Regions from separate parts of the Rhodococcus sp. IEGM 1408 genome, predicted to be linked through region 2. Evidence: riboswitches for the same ligand, from Rfam matches in the RefSeq annotation. Region 2 holds a riboswitch; the other holds the start of a gene.
The links. A riboswitch is a leader RNA that binds a small molecule or an ion and turns the genes downstream of it on or off. The one in region 2 is predicted to bind cyclic di-AMP.
Positions count from the first base shown of each region.

Region 1 (6,914 bases), on a different contig from region 2:
GAGCTCGACTGCGCGGACGGGTCGATCCTGGCCAACGTCTGGATGACCGACGAGATCATCCGGATCGACCCCGCCACCGGCGCGGTCACCGCGATCTACGACGCCTCCGCCCTCGAGCAGCCCCGGCCGGCCAACCGCGACGGGGTGCTCAACGGGATCGCCTCGCTGCCGGACTCGGAGAACGTGCTGCTCACGGGGAAGCTGTGGACCTCGGTCTACGAGGTGCGTCTAGTTGGGTGAGCGCTCCCCCGGTCCTCCCCGCCGCGCCGCCGCCTCGGTGGGGCGCGGTCTGCGGCGGGTCTTCCACGCCGACGGGGCGGACAGCTCGGGGCTCGCGCCGCTCAGCTACGTCACCGTCGCCAACTTCGCGTGCGACGCGATCCTCGCCGTCGCCCTGGCCAACACCCTGTTCTTCTCCGCCGCCACCGCGGAGTCGCGCGGCAAGGTCGCCCTCTACCTCCTGGTGACGGTCGCGCCGTTCGCCCTGGTCGCCCCGGTGATCGGGCCGGCCCTGGACCGCCTCCGCGGCGGGCGGCGCCTCACGGTGTCGCTGACCTTCACCCTGCGGGCGGTGCTCGCCGTGATCCTCGCGCTCAACTTCGACTCCTGGCTGCTGTACCCGCTCGCGCTCGGGATGCTCGTGTTGTCCAAGACCTTCGGGGTGGTCAAGGCCTCGATCACCCCTCACGTCCTGCCGGCGGCGCTGGACCTGGTCAGGACCAATTCCCGACTGACCATGCTCGGCCACATCGGCGGGTCGCTGGTCGCCGGCGCCCTGGCCGGTGCGGTGTCGTGGGTGTGGGGCTCCGACGGCGCCCTGTGGCTGCTCGCCACGATCGCGCTCGTTGCGGCGTACGTCGCGATGACCATCCCCGCGCACGCCGAGGCCTCGCCCGAGGAGGAGTCCGCGACGCTGCGCATGGGCTCCGGGCAGTCGCTCACCAGCGGGCTCAGGGCCGTTCTCACGCGCCCCCTGGGGCGGCAGGTCCTCGCCGATCTGTGGGCCGTGTCCATGGTCCGTTTCATGACCGGTTTCCTCACCTTGTACCTGGCGTTCGTCGCCAAGGCCCAGGAGAACGCCACGGCCGCCGAACAGGCCGGGATCCTCGCGATCGCGGGCGTGGCAGGGGGCCTGGGCACCTTCGCGGGCAACGCGGTGGGCTCGCGGCTCCCGCTGGGCCGACCGGGTCGGATCACCACGACCGCGGCGGGGGCCGCGCTGTCGGCGGCGGTGGTCGCGGCGTTCCTCGGCACCATCTGGGCGGCAGCCGTCCTCGCACTCATCGCCGCGGCGTGCAGCGCCCTGGGCAAGGTGGCGCTCGATGCCTCGATCCAGACCGACATCCCGGACTCCGCGCGCTCGTCCGCCTTCGGCCGGTCCGAGACGGCTCTGCAGCTCGCGTGGGTCTCGGGCGGCGCGCTGGGCGTCCTGCTGCCGCCGGACTTCGTCGTGGGTTTCTCCGTCATCGCGGTGGTCGGCGCCCTGCTGTTCACGCAGTCGCTGCTCACCGCCCGGGGGTCGACCCTCGTGCCGGGGTTCGGCGGTAACAGACCCCGGTTCCCGGGGGCGCCGCGCGACCCCCGTGCGCCCGGTGCGCGCCCGCTCGGCAGAATGGAGGAGTGAGTCCCCGCAGCGCAGCCCCCACGTCCGGTCCCCGCGTCCGCCCTGTCACCTGGGCGATCCTGGCCTGGATGGTCATCATGATCGCCGCGATCGTGGGTGCGTGGCAGGGTTCGGTCTCCCGCTTCGGGGCGATCCCCTCCGTCACGGTCGCCACCGATCGCGACCACGTCGAGGTACTCCCCTTCACCGCCGCGGACCTCGACGGGACCGCGTACACCAACCCGGTCGGCGCGTTCACCGTCCGCGGTGAGCACACCCTCACGGTCCGGCTACCGGTCGAGCTCCGCGACGCCACCCTCAACATCTATGAGGTCCGCGGGGACGGCGTGCGGGAGTACACGGTCGAACCGGGAGGCCCCGGCGAGCTGCTGATCCCCGTCACGACCGTTGACGAGGGCCGGATCGAGGGTCTGGCCATCCAGGCGGTCGCGCTCGTCTACGCCTCCGACGGTTCGGAGTCGATCCTCAACGGCGAGTGGTCGGTCGGCTTCACCTATGACGACTAGCGGGCCGGATCAAGCGTCCAGTTCGCGCGCGATCGCCCGGAGCACGGAGGCCACGCGTCCCGACAGCTTGTGATCGGGCCGGTGGCCGCGCCGCAGCTCCGGCTGGACGGCCGTCTCGAGGACCTTGATCATGTCCTCCACCATCCCGTGCAGTTCATCGGGCGACCTCTTGGGTCCGCCACGCGGGGCGCGCTCCTCCGCGATCGTGGGGAGGTCCTCGTGGACCACCACCCGGAGAGCCTGGGGTCCACGGCGGCCGGAGACCATGTCGAACTCCACGCGCTGACGGGGCCGGAGTGCCTCCACCCCTTCCGGGAGCGCCTCGGACCGGACGTAGACGTCCTCCCCGCCCTCCTGTGAGAGGAAGCCGAAGCCCTTCTCCGCGTCGTACCACTTGACCTTGCCGCTGGGCACCGCGATCCACCTCTCCACCCGGCCCCGCACGCACGCGTGGCCGTCGACTTCTCAGGGCACCGAGACTACCCTCGCCGCGCGTTGGTCCCCGCCCGTCCCCGGCCGGTAACCTCCCGGTGTGACCTCAGACGACCGACGCCCCGCCGACGACCTCGACCCCTGGGCACCCGACGCGGTCGCGCCCGCTCCGACCCGCCCCCGGCGCCGAGGCCTGTTCTTCGCGGCAATGGCCGTGTTCGCCCTCGGCGTGGTGTTCACGATCCTCGCCGCGGCCACCCCGTTCGTCATCGGCCGGGACGCCCCCACGCTCCTCTACCTCGGCGCCATCATCTTCACCCCGGCCGGATTCCTCCTGGGCCTGCTCTACGCCATCCTCGGCTCCCGACCGCCCCGGGTGTGACCGAACCCACCTTCCGGCGAACCTCCAGGTAACGAGCAGATAACAGCGCCTGCCGCGACCTGCGCGAGAAGCATTTGTCTCAGAATGGTGACGATCCGGCATCAGCCCGCTACTGTTCTCCCCAGGCTCGTCAGCGAGTCGGCATCGGACGCACCTCCGAACCCCGCCCTGCGGACGATGCGACTTTGACCGTTACCGGGCGGGGACGGGGGACCCACATCAGGGCCCACCACGGGCCGGCGACCACAGGTCGCCTTGGGGTTAAGCCGCCGCAGGCGGCCGGGCGCACTCGTCCGAACCCGACAGCTCACCTCGTAGGCACAGAGTGAAAAGGACTGACGTGTACATGACTTCATACAACGGACGCCACCGCACCGCCACCACCTCCTCCGCGCCGAGGACCGCTGTGAAGGTCGTCCTCGCGGGCACCGCCTTCTCCGCCGCCGGGCTCGCCCTGGCCCCGGCCGCCAACGCCGCCCCGGACTCCGACTGGGACCGTCTGGCGCAGTGTGAGGCCGGCGGCAACTGGGCCATCAACACCGGCAACGGCTACCAGGGCGGCGTGCAGTTCTCGCCGAGCACCTGGGCGGCCTACGGCGGCACCCAGTACGCGCCGACCGCCAACCAGGCCACCCGTGAGCAGCAGATCGCGGTCGCCGAGAAGACCCTCGCCGGTCAGGGCTGGGGCGCATGGCCCGCCTGCTCGGCCAAGCTGGGCCTGAACTCCGCCCCGACGCCGCGTGACGTGGCCCAGCCGGCGCCCGCCGCACCGGTCGCCGCTGCGCCGGCCGCGCCCGCCACCCCGGAGGCCGTCTCCGCCGCCGCTCACGTCGCGACGCTCTCCGCGTTCGCCGAGAGCCGCGGCATCGCGCTGCCGATCTCCGGCGGCTACGAGGCCAACAAGGCCCTCGTGGACGCTGCCTACGCCGGCAACCAGAAGGCCGTCGACGGCTTCGTCGCCGCCTACCTGAACTGAGCTCCGGCCGAGTGACACCGGCCGGCCGAGCGCCGGCCGACTGATACCGGTCGAACCCGACCACGAGAAACGGGCCGCCACCCCCTACAGGGAGTGGCGGCCCGTTTCGCGTGCGCAGGCGGCCGGGGTCAGCGTGACCGGACACCCTTGTTGATCACCGTCACCGGGTGAACGTAGTTCAGGCGCTCCTGCGGCAACGGGAAGATCTCCTGCCCGAAGGGGGACAGTCCTCCCGCGACCAGCGCAGCTAGTTCGGTCACCGGGTGCTCGCCGAACGAGGCGTCGGGCCATCCCGGGTTGTCGTAGGTCAGTTTCTTGGCAGCCACACCGGTAGTGTCTCACCTCGCGCCCGATTCGTCAGCAACCGGGTCAGATACCACCCGCACCGGCTCTGGTCCGACGGCTTCTCACTAGGCTGGAAGGATATGTCGCCCTCGCGCACCACGCCCCGACACGCCGCCAGCGGAGAACCGGACTTCCCCGCCTGGCTGGCCGGCCTGCCCGACGACGCCCTCGTCCGGCTGTGCGTGCTGCGCCCGGACGTGGCCAACCCTCCCCCGGCCTCGCTCGACGTCCTCGCCTCCCGCCTGCGGCTGCCGGCGTCGACCGCCCGCGCTATGGGCACCCTGACCTGGCCGGACCTGCTGGTCCTGGCCACCATCGCCGAGCTCGGCGCCGGTTCCGGTCCCGTCCCACTCCGCGCGGTGTCGGGGCGACTGGGTGTCGACGACGACGACCCGGCCTTCCGCACCTCCGTGCACACCCTCCGCGAACTCGCGCTGCTCTGGGGTGACGAGTCCCGCGCCCGGATCGTTCCCGTCACCGGGGCCGCGGTCGACTCGGCCCCCGTCATCGCGCCGCAACCCGGTGAGCCCGCCGGCGCGGACCTCGAGACCGCGTGGAACGGATTGTCCGCCCGGGCGCTCGGTGTCCTCGAGGCCATCGCCCGCGGCCGCTCGCCGGTCGGAGCCCTCGGGTCCGGAGCGTCGGAGACCGTCCGCGCCGCCGCCACGGAGCTGGCCGACGCCGGACTCGCCGTGATCACCGGAGCCGACGGCGGCGAGGCCGTCGTCCCCCGCGTCCACACCCTCGACCGGGCCCGCCACGGTGCCCGCCCGCACGGCGCCTCCCTGCTCGACACCCCCGCGTGGGCGGCGCCCGTCGCCGCCGCCACCAGGTCCACCGGGACCGCGGCCACGACCTCCGCAGCCACCAGAACCGACGCCTCCGCGGGCGTGGCCGCCCTGGACCTGCTCCACCGGTGCGACGCGGTCATCGCGGCGCTGTCCGTCCTGCCGGCCGCCACGCTCAAGGCCGGCGGCGTGGGCGTCCGCGAACTGCGCCGCGTCGCCCGGTCCGCTGCTCTCGACCCGCGAGAACTCCCCCTGCTGCTCGAGGTCCTCGCGGGCGCCGGGCTGCTCGCGGTGGGAGACGCCGACGTCGGCGACTCCGCCTTCGACTCGGTGTGGGCGCCCACGGAGGCGGCCGACGTGTGGTCGGCCCGCGAGCCCGCGCGCCGGTGGGCCGAACTCGTCCTGGCCTGGTGGTCGATGCCCCGCGCGCCGTGGCGGGTCGGTTCCGAGATCGAGGGCGGCGGCACCGTCCCGGCCCTCGGCGACCCGGTCGGACCGCCGGCTCCCGCCGAACGGAGCCGGGTCCTGCGGGCCCTGTCCGAGCTGGACCCGGCCGCCGAACCCGGCGACGCCCTGCTGCCCGAGGTGGTGCGCTGGTTCTCGCCGGTGTGGTTCTCCCGCGCGGGATCCCGGCCGTGCACGGAGACCGTCCTCGAGGCGCGACGGCTCGGCCTCGTCGTCGGGACCACCGCCACCAGCGCGGCCAGGCTCCTGGCCGCGGGTTCCGCCACCGCGGGGTCCCCCGCCACCGGCGCCCCTGGCGTCGACGACCTCGAGCCGATCCTCACCGCAGCGCTTCCCGACCCCGTCTCCGAGGTGATCGTCCAGGCGGACCTCACCATCCTGGCGCCCGGGCCGCTGGTGCCGGAGCTCGCCGCGGAGTTCGCGCTCCTGGCCGACGTCGAGTCCGCCGGCGCCGCCATCACCTACCGCGTCACCGAGACCTCGCTGCGCAGGGCCCTCGACTCGGGGAGCACGGCCGCCGGGATCCGGGAGCTGCTGGCCCGCACCTCGATCACCCCGGTCCCGCAGTCGTTGGACTACCTCATCGAGGATGTGGCCCGTCGGCACGGGCGGCTGCGCGTGGGCTCCGCGCTGTCGTTCCTCCGCTGCGACGACCCGTCGCTGGTGGCCCAGGTCATGGGGTCGGCGGTGGCCGAGAGCTGCGCGCTGCGCATCGTCGCGCCAACCGTCCTGATCTCCCAGGCCAAGCCGCTGGACCTCGTGGAGTCCCTGCGGGAGCACGGCTTCGCGCCCGTCGTCGAGGACACCTCCGGGGCCGTCGTCGCGCTCTCCCGTCCCGTCGCCCGCGTCCACGCCACCTCACCCACGCGTGCCCCCCGCGTCCCGACCCGGGCCGCCACCCCCGCCGAGCTGCGTGCGGCGCTCACCGCGATGCGCTCGGCGGACCGCGTCCGCTCCGCCCGGGGCGGTGCGGGCACCGGGTACACCGGTGAGGCCGCCATCGCGCGCCTGCACGAGGCCGCCAGCTCCGGGACCGCGGTCACGGTGTCCGTGGTCGACGCCCAGGGCCGGTCGACGTCGCGCTTGATCATCCCGGCGACCGTCACGGGCGGCCGGATCGAGGGGATCGAGCCCGAATCCGCCGAGCCGGTGACGCTGCCGCTGCACCGCGTCATCTCGGTCGCCGACCTCGACCCCACCCGCTGACCCGACCCGCTCACCGGATTTCCAGGACACTGGAGGGTCGGGCCCACGCGGGCCCCAGATGAACCCAAGGAGAACGCTGTGAGTGGTGGACCGCTGATCGTCCAGTCGGACAAGACCGTGCTGCTGGAGATCGACCACGATCAGGCGCAGGACGCGCGGCAGGCCCTGGCCCCGTTCGCCGAGCTCGAGC
Region 1 is NZ_JAWLRW010000003.1:408,847-415,760, forward strand. Features, by position in the region: gene R4P08_RS07180 (glutaminyl-peptide cyclotransferase) at 1-240, shown strand, start outside; gene R4P08_RS07185 (MFS transporter) at 233-1,624, shown strand; gene R4P08_RS07190 (DUF2771 family protein) at 1,621-2,130, shown strand; gene R4P08_RS07195 (cold-shock protein) at 2,140-2,544, opposite strand; gene R4P08_RS07200 (hypothetical protein) at 2,663-2,944, shown strand; cyclic di-AMP (ydaO/yuaA leader) riboswitch at 3,122-3,279, shown strand; gene R4P08_RS07205 (transglycosylase family protein) at 3,291-3,920, shown strand; gene R4P08_RS07210 (hypothetical protein) at 4,049-4,246, opposite strand; gene R4P08_RS07215 (helicase-associated domain-containing protein) at 4,346-6,724, shown strand; gene R4P08_RS07220 (DNA repair helicase XPB) at 6,803-6,914, shown strand, end outside.
Region 1: linked by a shared signal. The riboswitch ahead of R4P08_RS07205 (transglycosylase family protein) and the one ahead of R4P08_RS11540 (C40 family peptidase) in region 2 are both predicted to bind cyclic di-AMP.

Region 2 (6,914 bases):
TCCAAGGCCAACCGCGGGGGCACCGTCGGGCCGGTTCTCAAGCTTCGCCACGCGCTGTTCTCCAAACTCGTCTACTCCAAGCTCGTCGCCGCGCTGGGCGGTCAGTGCGAGATCGCCATCTCGGGTGGCGCTCCGCTGGGCGAGCGCCTGACACACTTCTTCGACGGCATCGGCGTCAACATCTTCGAGGGCTACGGCCTCACGGAGACCTGCGCGGCCATCGCGGTCAACACCCCCGGACAGATGCGCATCGGCAGCGTCGGCCAGCCGCTCCCCGGGTGCGCTGTGCGCATCGCCCCGGACGGCGAGGTCGAGGTGAGCGGTCCGGTGGTCACCTCCGGGTACTGGCAGAACGAGAGCGCGACCGCGGAGTCCTTCTCCGACGGCTGGTTCCGGACCGGCGATCTGGGTTCGCTGGACGAGGACGGCTACCTGACGATCACCGGCCGGAAGAAGGAGATCATCGTCACCGCCGGCGGGAAGAACGTCGCCCCCAGCCAGCTCGAGGACGCGCTCCGCGCGGACCCGCTGATCGGCGAGGCGGTGTGTGTGGGCGACGGCAAGCCGTTTATCTCCGTGCTGCTCACCCTGGACCCGGAGTCGCTCGAGCGGTGGAAGAACCACCACGGGAAGTCCGGCTCCGTGACCGACCTCCTCAAGGATGCCGCCCTGACCGAGCACCTCGATCACGCGCTCGCGCGGGCCAACCGGACCGTCTCGCACTCCGAGGCGATCAAGAAGTACCACGTGCTGCCCGACCAGTTCACCGAGGAGACCGGGGAACTCACCGCGTCCCTCAAGGTCAAGCGGAACGTGGTGCACCAGAAATTCGCGGCGCAGATCGCGGACCTCTACGCCTGATCGGCAGGTGGGGCGCACGGCCCGCGATCTGATCGTGCTGTCCGGGGGTCAGTCCCCGGACAGCACCCGTTCCATGTCGCGGGCCAGGTCCTCCCAGCGCCAACGGTCGAGCACCCAGGTGCGGCCGCGTACGCCCATCGCGGAGGCGCGGGGTCGGTCTGCCAGCAGACCGGCCACCGCGTCTGTCACCTCGGCGTCCGAGGTGCCGTCCACCACGAGCCCGGTACGCCCGTTCAGGACCGTCTCGGGGGCGCCGCCGCTGCGCCCTGCCACCACGGGCACCCCGCACGCCGACGCCTCCAGATAGACGATCCCCAGCCCCTCCACGTCCAGGCCCCCGCCGCGGGTCCGACATGGCATCGCGAACACGTCCGCCATCCGGTGGTGGTCGACGATCTCCTCCGCCGGTACCCGCCCCGTGAAGATCACCCGGTCGGTCACCCCGTGGCGGCGCGCCAGCCCCTCCAGTGTCCGGCGATGGGGACCACCCCCGACGACGACGAGGACCGCACCCGGCACGCGGCGGGCGATCTCCGGCATCGAGCGGATCAGCGCGTCCTGGCCCTTCCGCGGGACGAGCCGCGAGAGACACACGATCACCTCGCGGTCGGTCACACCGTAGCGCTCCCGGATCGCCTTCCGCGCCGCCGGATCGGGCCGGAACCGCTCCGTGTCGACGCCGCCGGGCTGGTGCACGAGACGGGCGCGGGGACCGAACGCCGCCGCGAAACGCCGCCGCGTGTAGTCGCTCACGTAGGTGACGGCGTCCGTCGACTCGCCGATCAACCTGAGCACCTGACGCGAACCCGGCAGCATCGACCACCCCACCTCGTGACCGTGGGTACTGGCGACGATCCGGTCGACCGGGCCCTCGCGGAGGACGGGCGCCATCGCGGCCAGGGGCGCTGCCGCGCCGAACCACACCGTGGTCGCGCCGAAGTCCGAGGCGAGTCTCCTCGCGCGGCTCGCGAGATCCGGGGTGGGCAGCAGCATCTCCGTCGGCACCCGCTCGACCAGGTACGGGCGGGACGCGTCGTACTCCGCGGACTCGCTCCCACGGAACGTCGAGGCCAGCACCGCGACATCGTCGGGATCGAGATGGGCCAGGTATGTCTCAAGGTACGACTGGATGCCGCCGGGCCGCGGCGGGTAGTCGTTGGTGATCAGCAGGGTCCTCGTCATCGCCTCCGAGACTGCCACAATGGTCCGCGAACACCCTGGCGGCCTGCCGGGATCAGTAGCGGCGGATCCCGTCTATCGGCATCGCGTCCACCCGCTCGAGCTTGACCGGCACGCCGTAGGTCGGTGCGTGCAGCACCAGACCGTCGCCGGCGTACATCCCGACGTGTGTCGCTCCGGGGTTGTAGATCACCAGGTCGCCGGGTTGGACGTCCGCCATCGCGACCGGCGCGCCGGAGACCGCCTGCGCCTGGCTCGACCGCGGTAGTGTCTTGCCCTCCCGGGCGTACGACCACACCATCAGGCCCGAGCAGTCGAACTCGGACGGACCGGTGGCACCCCAGGAGTACGGCGCACCGAGTCTGGACAGCGCGACGCGCAGCGCCGCCGAGTTGACGCTGTCGACCGGCGGTGCGACGTAGCCCGGGGGCATCACGGGACCACCGGCCCACCGGGCCCGCTGCGCATCCGAGAGGGCGTCCACGCGACGTCTCACCTCGTCGATCCGCATCCTCATTTCCTCCGAGCGCCGGTCGAGTTCATCCGCGCGGTGTTGCGCGTCCCCGGCCGACGTCCGAGCCGCCTCGGAGGCCAGCGCGGCGTCGTCCCGCAAGCGGGCGGCCTCCGCCGACGCCGCACGCGACGCGTCGAGGGCACTGGTGGTCGCACCGGAGAGCCGCTGCAGGGTCCCGAGTCGGTCGACCAGGTCGCGCGGGCTCTCGGCGAGCGCGGCCGCCCGCACGCCGCCGGTCTCGCCGATCCGATAGCGTCTGGTCGCCAGGTGATCGACGAGGGACTGGTCCCGCGACGCGTTGTTGTGGGCGAGCGCGGCCCGCCCGGCGGCCACCCCGGCGTCGCGTTCCCGCCGATCACGCTCGGCGTGGGCGACGGCGAGTTCGGCTCGGGCCAGGTGGAGCTCCTCCCCCAGCGCACCGGCCTCGTCGGACAGTCTCGTCAGTTCTGTGAGATCCTCGCCGGCGGAGGCGTCCGGCGAATCGACAGCCGCCCACGACGTCGTCGTCGGTGCCGGGTCCGGGTCCTGAGCCGACGCCGCCGCGACACCGGCGCTCAGCACTGCGCCTGCGGCCGCGACGATCGCGACCGCGCGGACACTGCGGGTCATGGGCACAGGCACGCTCTCGAATCGGTGATCGTTCATCGGTCATGGTCATCGGTCATCGGTGACGGCGTGACGCCCCCTGGAGCTGGGTGCATCGTCCTTGTTCGGGATGGTACAGACGACGAACCCCGCCGACACCGGTTACGTGACCGGTGATCGGCGGGGTTCGTGGAATCCCGTGGGGCGGGGAGGCTCAGTAGTAGCGGGTCGCGCCGTAGAACGGCATCGAGTCCAGCGGGGCGTAGCTCACGGAGCTGCCGGAGGACGGCGCGTGCAGGACCTGGCCGTTGCCGGCGTAGAGGCCCACGTGGCTGGCGCCACTGTAGAAGGCGACGATGTCGCCGGGCTGCAGGTCGGACTTGGTGACCTGGGTGCCGCCGCCGATCTGGGCCCCACTGGTGCGCGGGATGGAGATGCCCGCCTCCTTGTGGGCCCAGGAGGTCAGGCCGGAGCAGTCGAACGAGCTGGGGCCGGTGGCGCCCCACACGTAGGGCGAACCCACGCGGGTGCTGGCGGCCTCGAGGATGCGCTGGCCGGTCGAGATCTGCGGCGCCGGAGCGGCGAACTCGACGGGGGCGGCCTGCGCGACCTGGGCGAGACCGGCCGGGAGGACGATGCCCTCGGGGAGGTCGACGGTGACCTGGGTCGGCACGCCGGGGAGACGGAGCTCGACGGGGACGTCGACGGTCACGGGCGCGGCGGCGGCGGTACCGGCGCCGGCGACTGCGGCACCGGCTGCGAGCAGTCCGGCGGCGGCGACGCGGAAACCGGTCGGGCTGGTCTTGATGCTGTGGGTTCCCACGAAAGTCTGTCCTCTTTCTTCCTGTACACCGACCGGGTTAGCTGACGGGTTCGGACACGGAAGTCTGTCCTACGCTCTCTGTGCCTCTCGGCCTCCGAGCGATTCACCCCAGTAGATCTTGGTTCCCCGGTGCGCCCTCACGGGCGCTTAGGTGGTGACCCCGGCTGCCCACCGGTAGGTGGGCGATGACTTCCGAGGTCTCGAAAAGGTTACGAAACCATCTCGTCGAAGTCCAGTCCTTCCCCTAGGCGGCGGTGTTCCTAGCCATGATCTGGACCGTCGAGACCATTCCGACATCCATGAGCACCTCGATCGCCGAACGGACGGCCGGCTCCAGCACGTAGCCGCAAGACTCCTCCGATAGCTGGTCTAGCTGCGGGTTCCCCGAGAGGAGCACTGACACGATGCACCCCTCGCACCGCCCCGGCCGAGCCGGACACCGCGCGCAATCCATTGAGAACATGATCTACCTCACACTCCGTCCTGGGCGTGTTGCCCATTCGTTACCAGCCCGCGATCCACGAGTCGGTGTCGACGAACCCTGTCGACGAACCCTGTCGACGAACCCTGCCGACGAACCAACCCTGTCGACCGACCGGTGCCGACCATAGGAGAGGGGTCCGACATCCCGATCCAGGCCGGGACCACAAGCGACCCCACTCCCCGGTCCCTCTACCCGGCCCCACCACCCAGCCCCACTACCCAGCCTCACTCCTTATCGATGTCGGACCCGGGGGCTACCGTCTGGTCCATGTCCCCGAGCACCACGCGAGTCCCTGCCGCCACGTCCGGCGCCCAGGGAACGTTTGACCAGCTCGAACCGCTGTTGTCCGAGGTCACGTTCGTCGTGGTGGACCTGGAGACCACCGGGACCAGGCCGGGCACGGATGAGATCACCGAGATCGGAGCCGTCCGCGTACAGGGCGGAGAGGTGCGGGCCGAGCTGTCCACGTTCGTCGCCATCTCCGGCTCGCTGCCGCGACACATCAGCCGGCTCACGGGAATCGTCCCCGGGGATCTGATCGGAGCCCCGTCGCTCGGCGAGGTGATGGCGACATTCCTGGAGTTCTCCCGCGGAGCCGTCCTGGTCGCCCACAACGCACGGTTCGACCTCGGATTCCTCCGCGCCGCCGCCGCGACCACCGGACACCCGTGGCCCGATCCGCCGTCTGTCTGCACCCTCGCCCTCGCCCGCCGCGTACTCCATCGGGGTGAGACCCGCGGACACCGGCTCGGCGTACTCGCCGCTCATCTCGGGTCCACCGTCGAACCCAATCACCGTGCCCTCCAGGACGCCCGTGCCACGGTCGACGTCCTGCACGCCCTCATCTCCCGGGTCGGCGACTGCGGGGTGGGCACGGTCTCGGAACTCCGCGCCTACGACGGTCGCCTCACCCCGGAGGTGCGGCGCCGCTCCTCGTTGACCGAGTCGCTGACGTCCGGCCCAGGTGTCTACATCTTCCGGGACGAGGCCGGCGGTCCGCTGTACGTCGGGTCATCGGGAGCCGTCCGCCGCAGAGCCCGCTCCTATTACTCGGGCGGGGACGCCCGCGGGAGGATGCGGACGATGGTCGGGCTGGCGGCTGCGGTCGAGTCGGTGCCGTGCACCCACTTACTGGAGGCATGGACGGTCGAGGAGCGGCTGATCGACTCCCTGCAACCACCGTTCAACCGATGCTCCCGCAGCCCCCGCCGCGGGTGGTGGCTCGCGCCCCCATCGGGACGGGCGATCCGCGGGCAGGTCACCCGGAACCCGGAGCACCCGTTCGCCGTGGGGCCGTTCCGGCGGGCGGACGACGCCCGATCCGCGTGGCTGGACCTATCCGAGGCCGGCGACGGGGCACCGGACACGGGAGCCTGGGCTGCCCTGGTGACCGGTCGGGACTCCGCCCCACTCCGGGCGGTCGTGGCCCGGATCGACGAACTCGCGGCCGACGGCGCCTTCGAGCGCGCGGCCCGCCTCCGCGACCGGGCCGCCACCCTCGTCCGGATCCTCGCCCGCCAACAGGAGCTGGCCGCCACCGCGGGCCTGACCGAGTTGGTACTGGTGCAGGCCGGCCTCCCCAGGACCTGGTCGGTGGCGATCGTTCGACACGGACGTCTGGCGGCATCCGGGACCGTTCCCACGGGAGCGGCACCGCTCCCCGTGATCGACTCGCTCCGGGCGGCGGCCACCACCGTCCTGCCCGGCCCGGGCCCGCTGGCCGGGGCCACGGCAGCCGAGATCGGCAACGTCCACCGCTGGATCGACTCGGCGCCCACCCGCATCGTCACCGTCGAGGGCAGCTGGGTGCTCCCCCTCGACGGGGCGCACACCCTGAACGACTGGGCGGACCGGGCAGAACGCGCCGCCGCCGGTGTCCGCGAGCCCGAGGTCAGCGACTCGACGAGCTGAAGGCCGCCCACCTCTCCAGTAGTGCGGCCGCCTTGCCGTCGTCTATCGCCGCGGCAGCGCGATCCACCGCAGAGGACATCGCGGACCTCAGATCGGCTCCCCGATCGAGCCCGTCGAATGCCACCAGTGCTGCCGCCGAGTTCAGCAGCACGGCGTCGCGAACCGGGCCCTTCTCGCCCGCGATCAGGTCCCGGGCGACGCCGGCGTTGTGCTGGGCGTCCCCACCACGCAGTTCCTCGATCGAACACGTCTCCATGCCAAAGTCGCCGGGAGCGATCTCGTCGTCGTCGATGTGTCCGCCGGCCACCCGCAGGACGCGCGTCGGGCCCGTCATGGTGATCTCGTCCAGGCCATCGGATCCGCGGACCACCAGCGCCGACCGTCCGCGGAGCGCGAACACCTCGGCCATCACCATCATCAGATGCCCGAAGGCGCACCCGATGAGGTTGGCCGACGGCGCGGCCGGGTTGGTCAGCGGCCCGAGGATGTTGAACACGGTCGGGATGCCGATCTCGCGTCGAGGCGCTGCGGCAAAGCGGAGAGCGGGATGGAACACC
Region 2 is NZ_JAWLRW010000006.1:187,852-194,765, forward strand. Features, by position in the region: gene R4P08_RS11525 (long-chain fatty acid--CoA ligase) at 1-861, shown strand, start outside; gene R4P08_RS11530 (glycosyltransferase family 4 protein) at 910-2,043, opposite strand; gene R4P08_RS11535 (NlpC/P60 family protein) at 2,096-3,163, opposite strand; gene R4P08_RS11540 (C40 family peptidase) at 3,354-3,962, opposite strand; cyclic di-AMP (ydaO/yuaA leader) riboswitch at 3,975-4,126, opposite strand; gene R4P08_RS11545 (DEDD exonuclease domain-containing protein) at 4,714-6,357, shown strand; gene trpD (anthranilate phosphoribosyltransferase) at 6,338-6,914, opposite strand, start outside.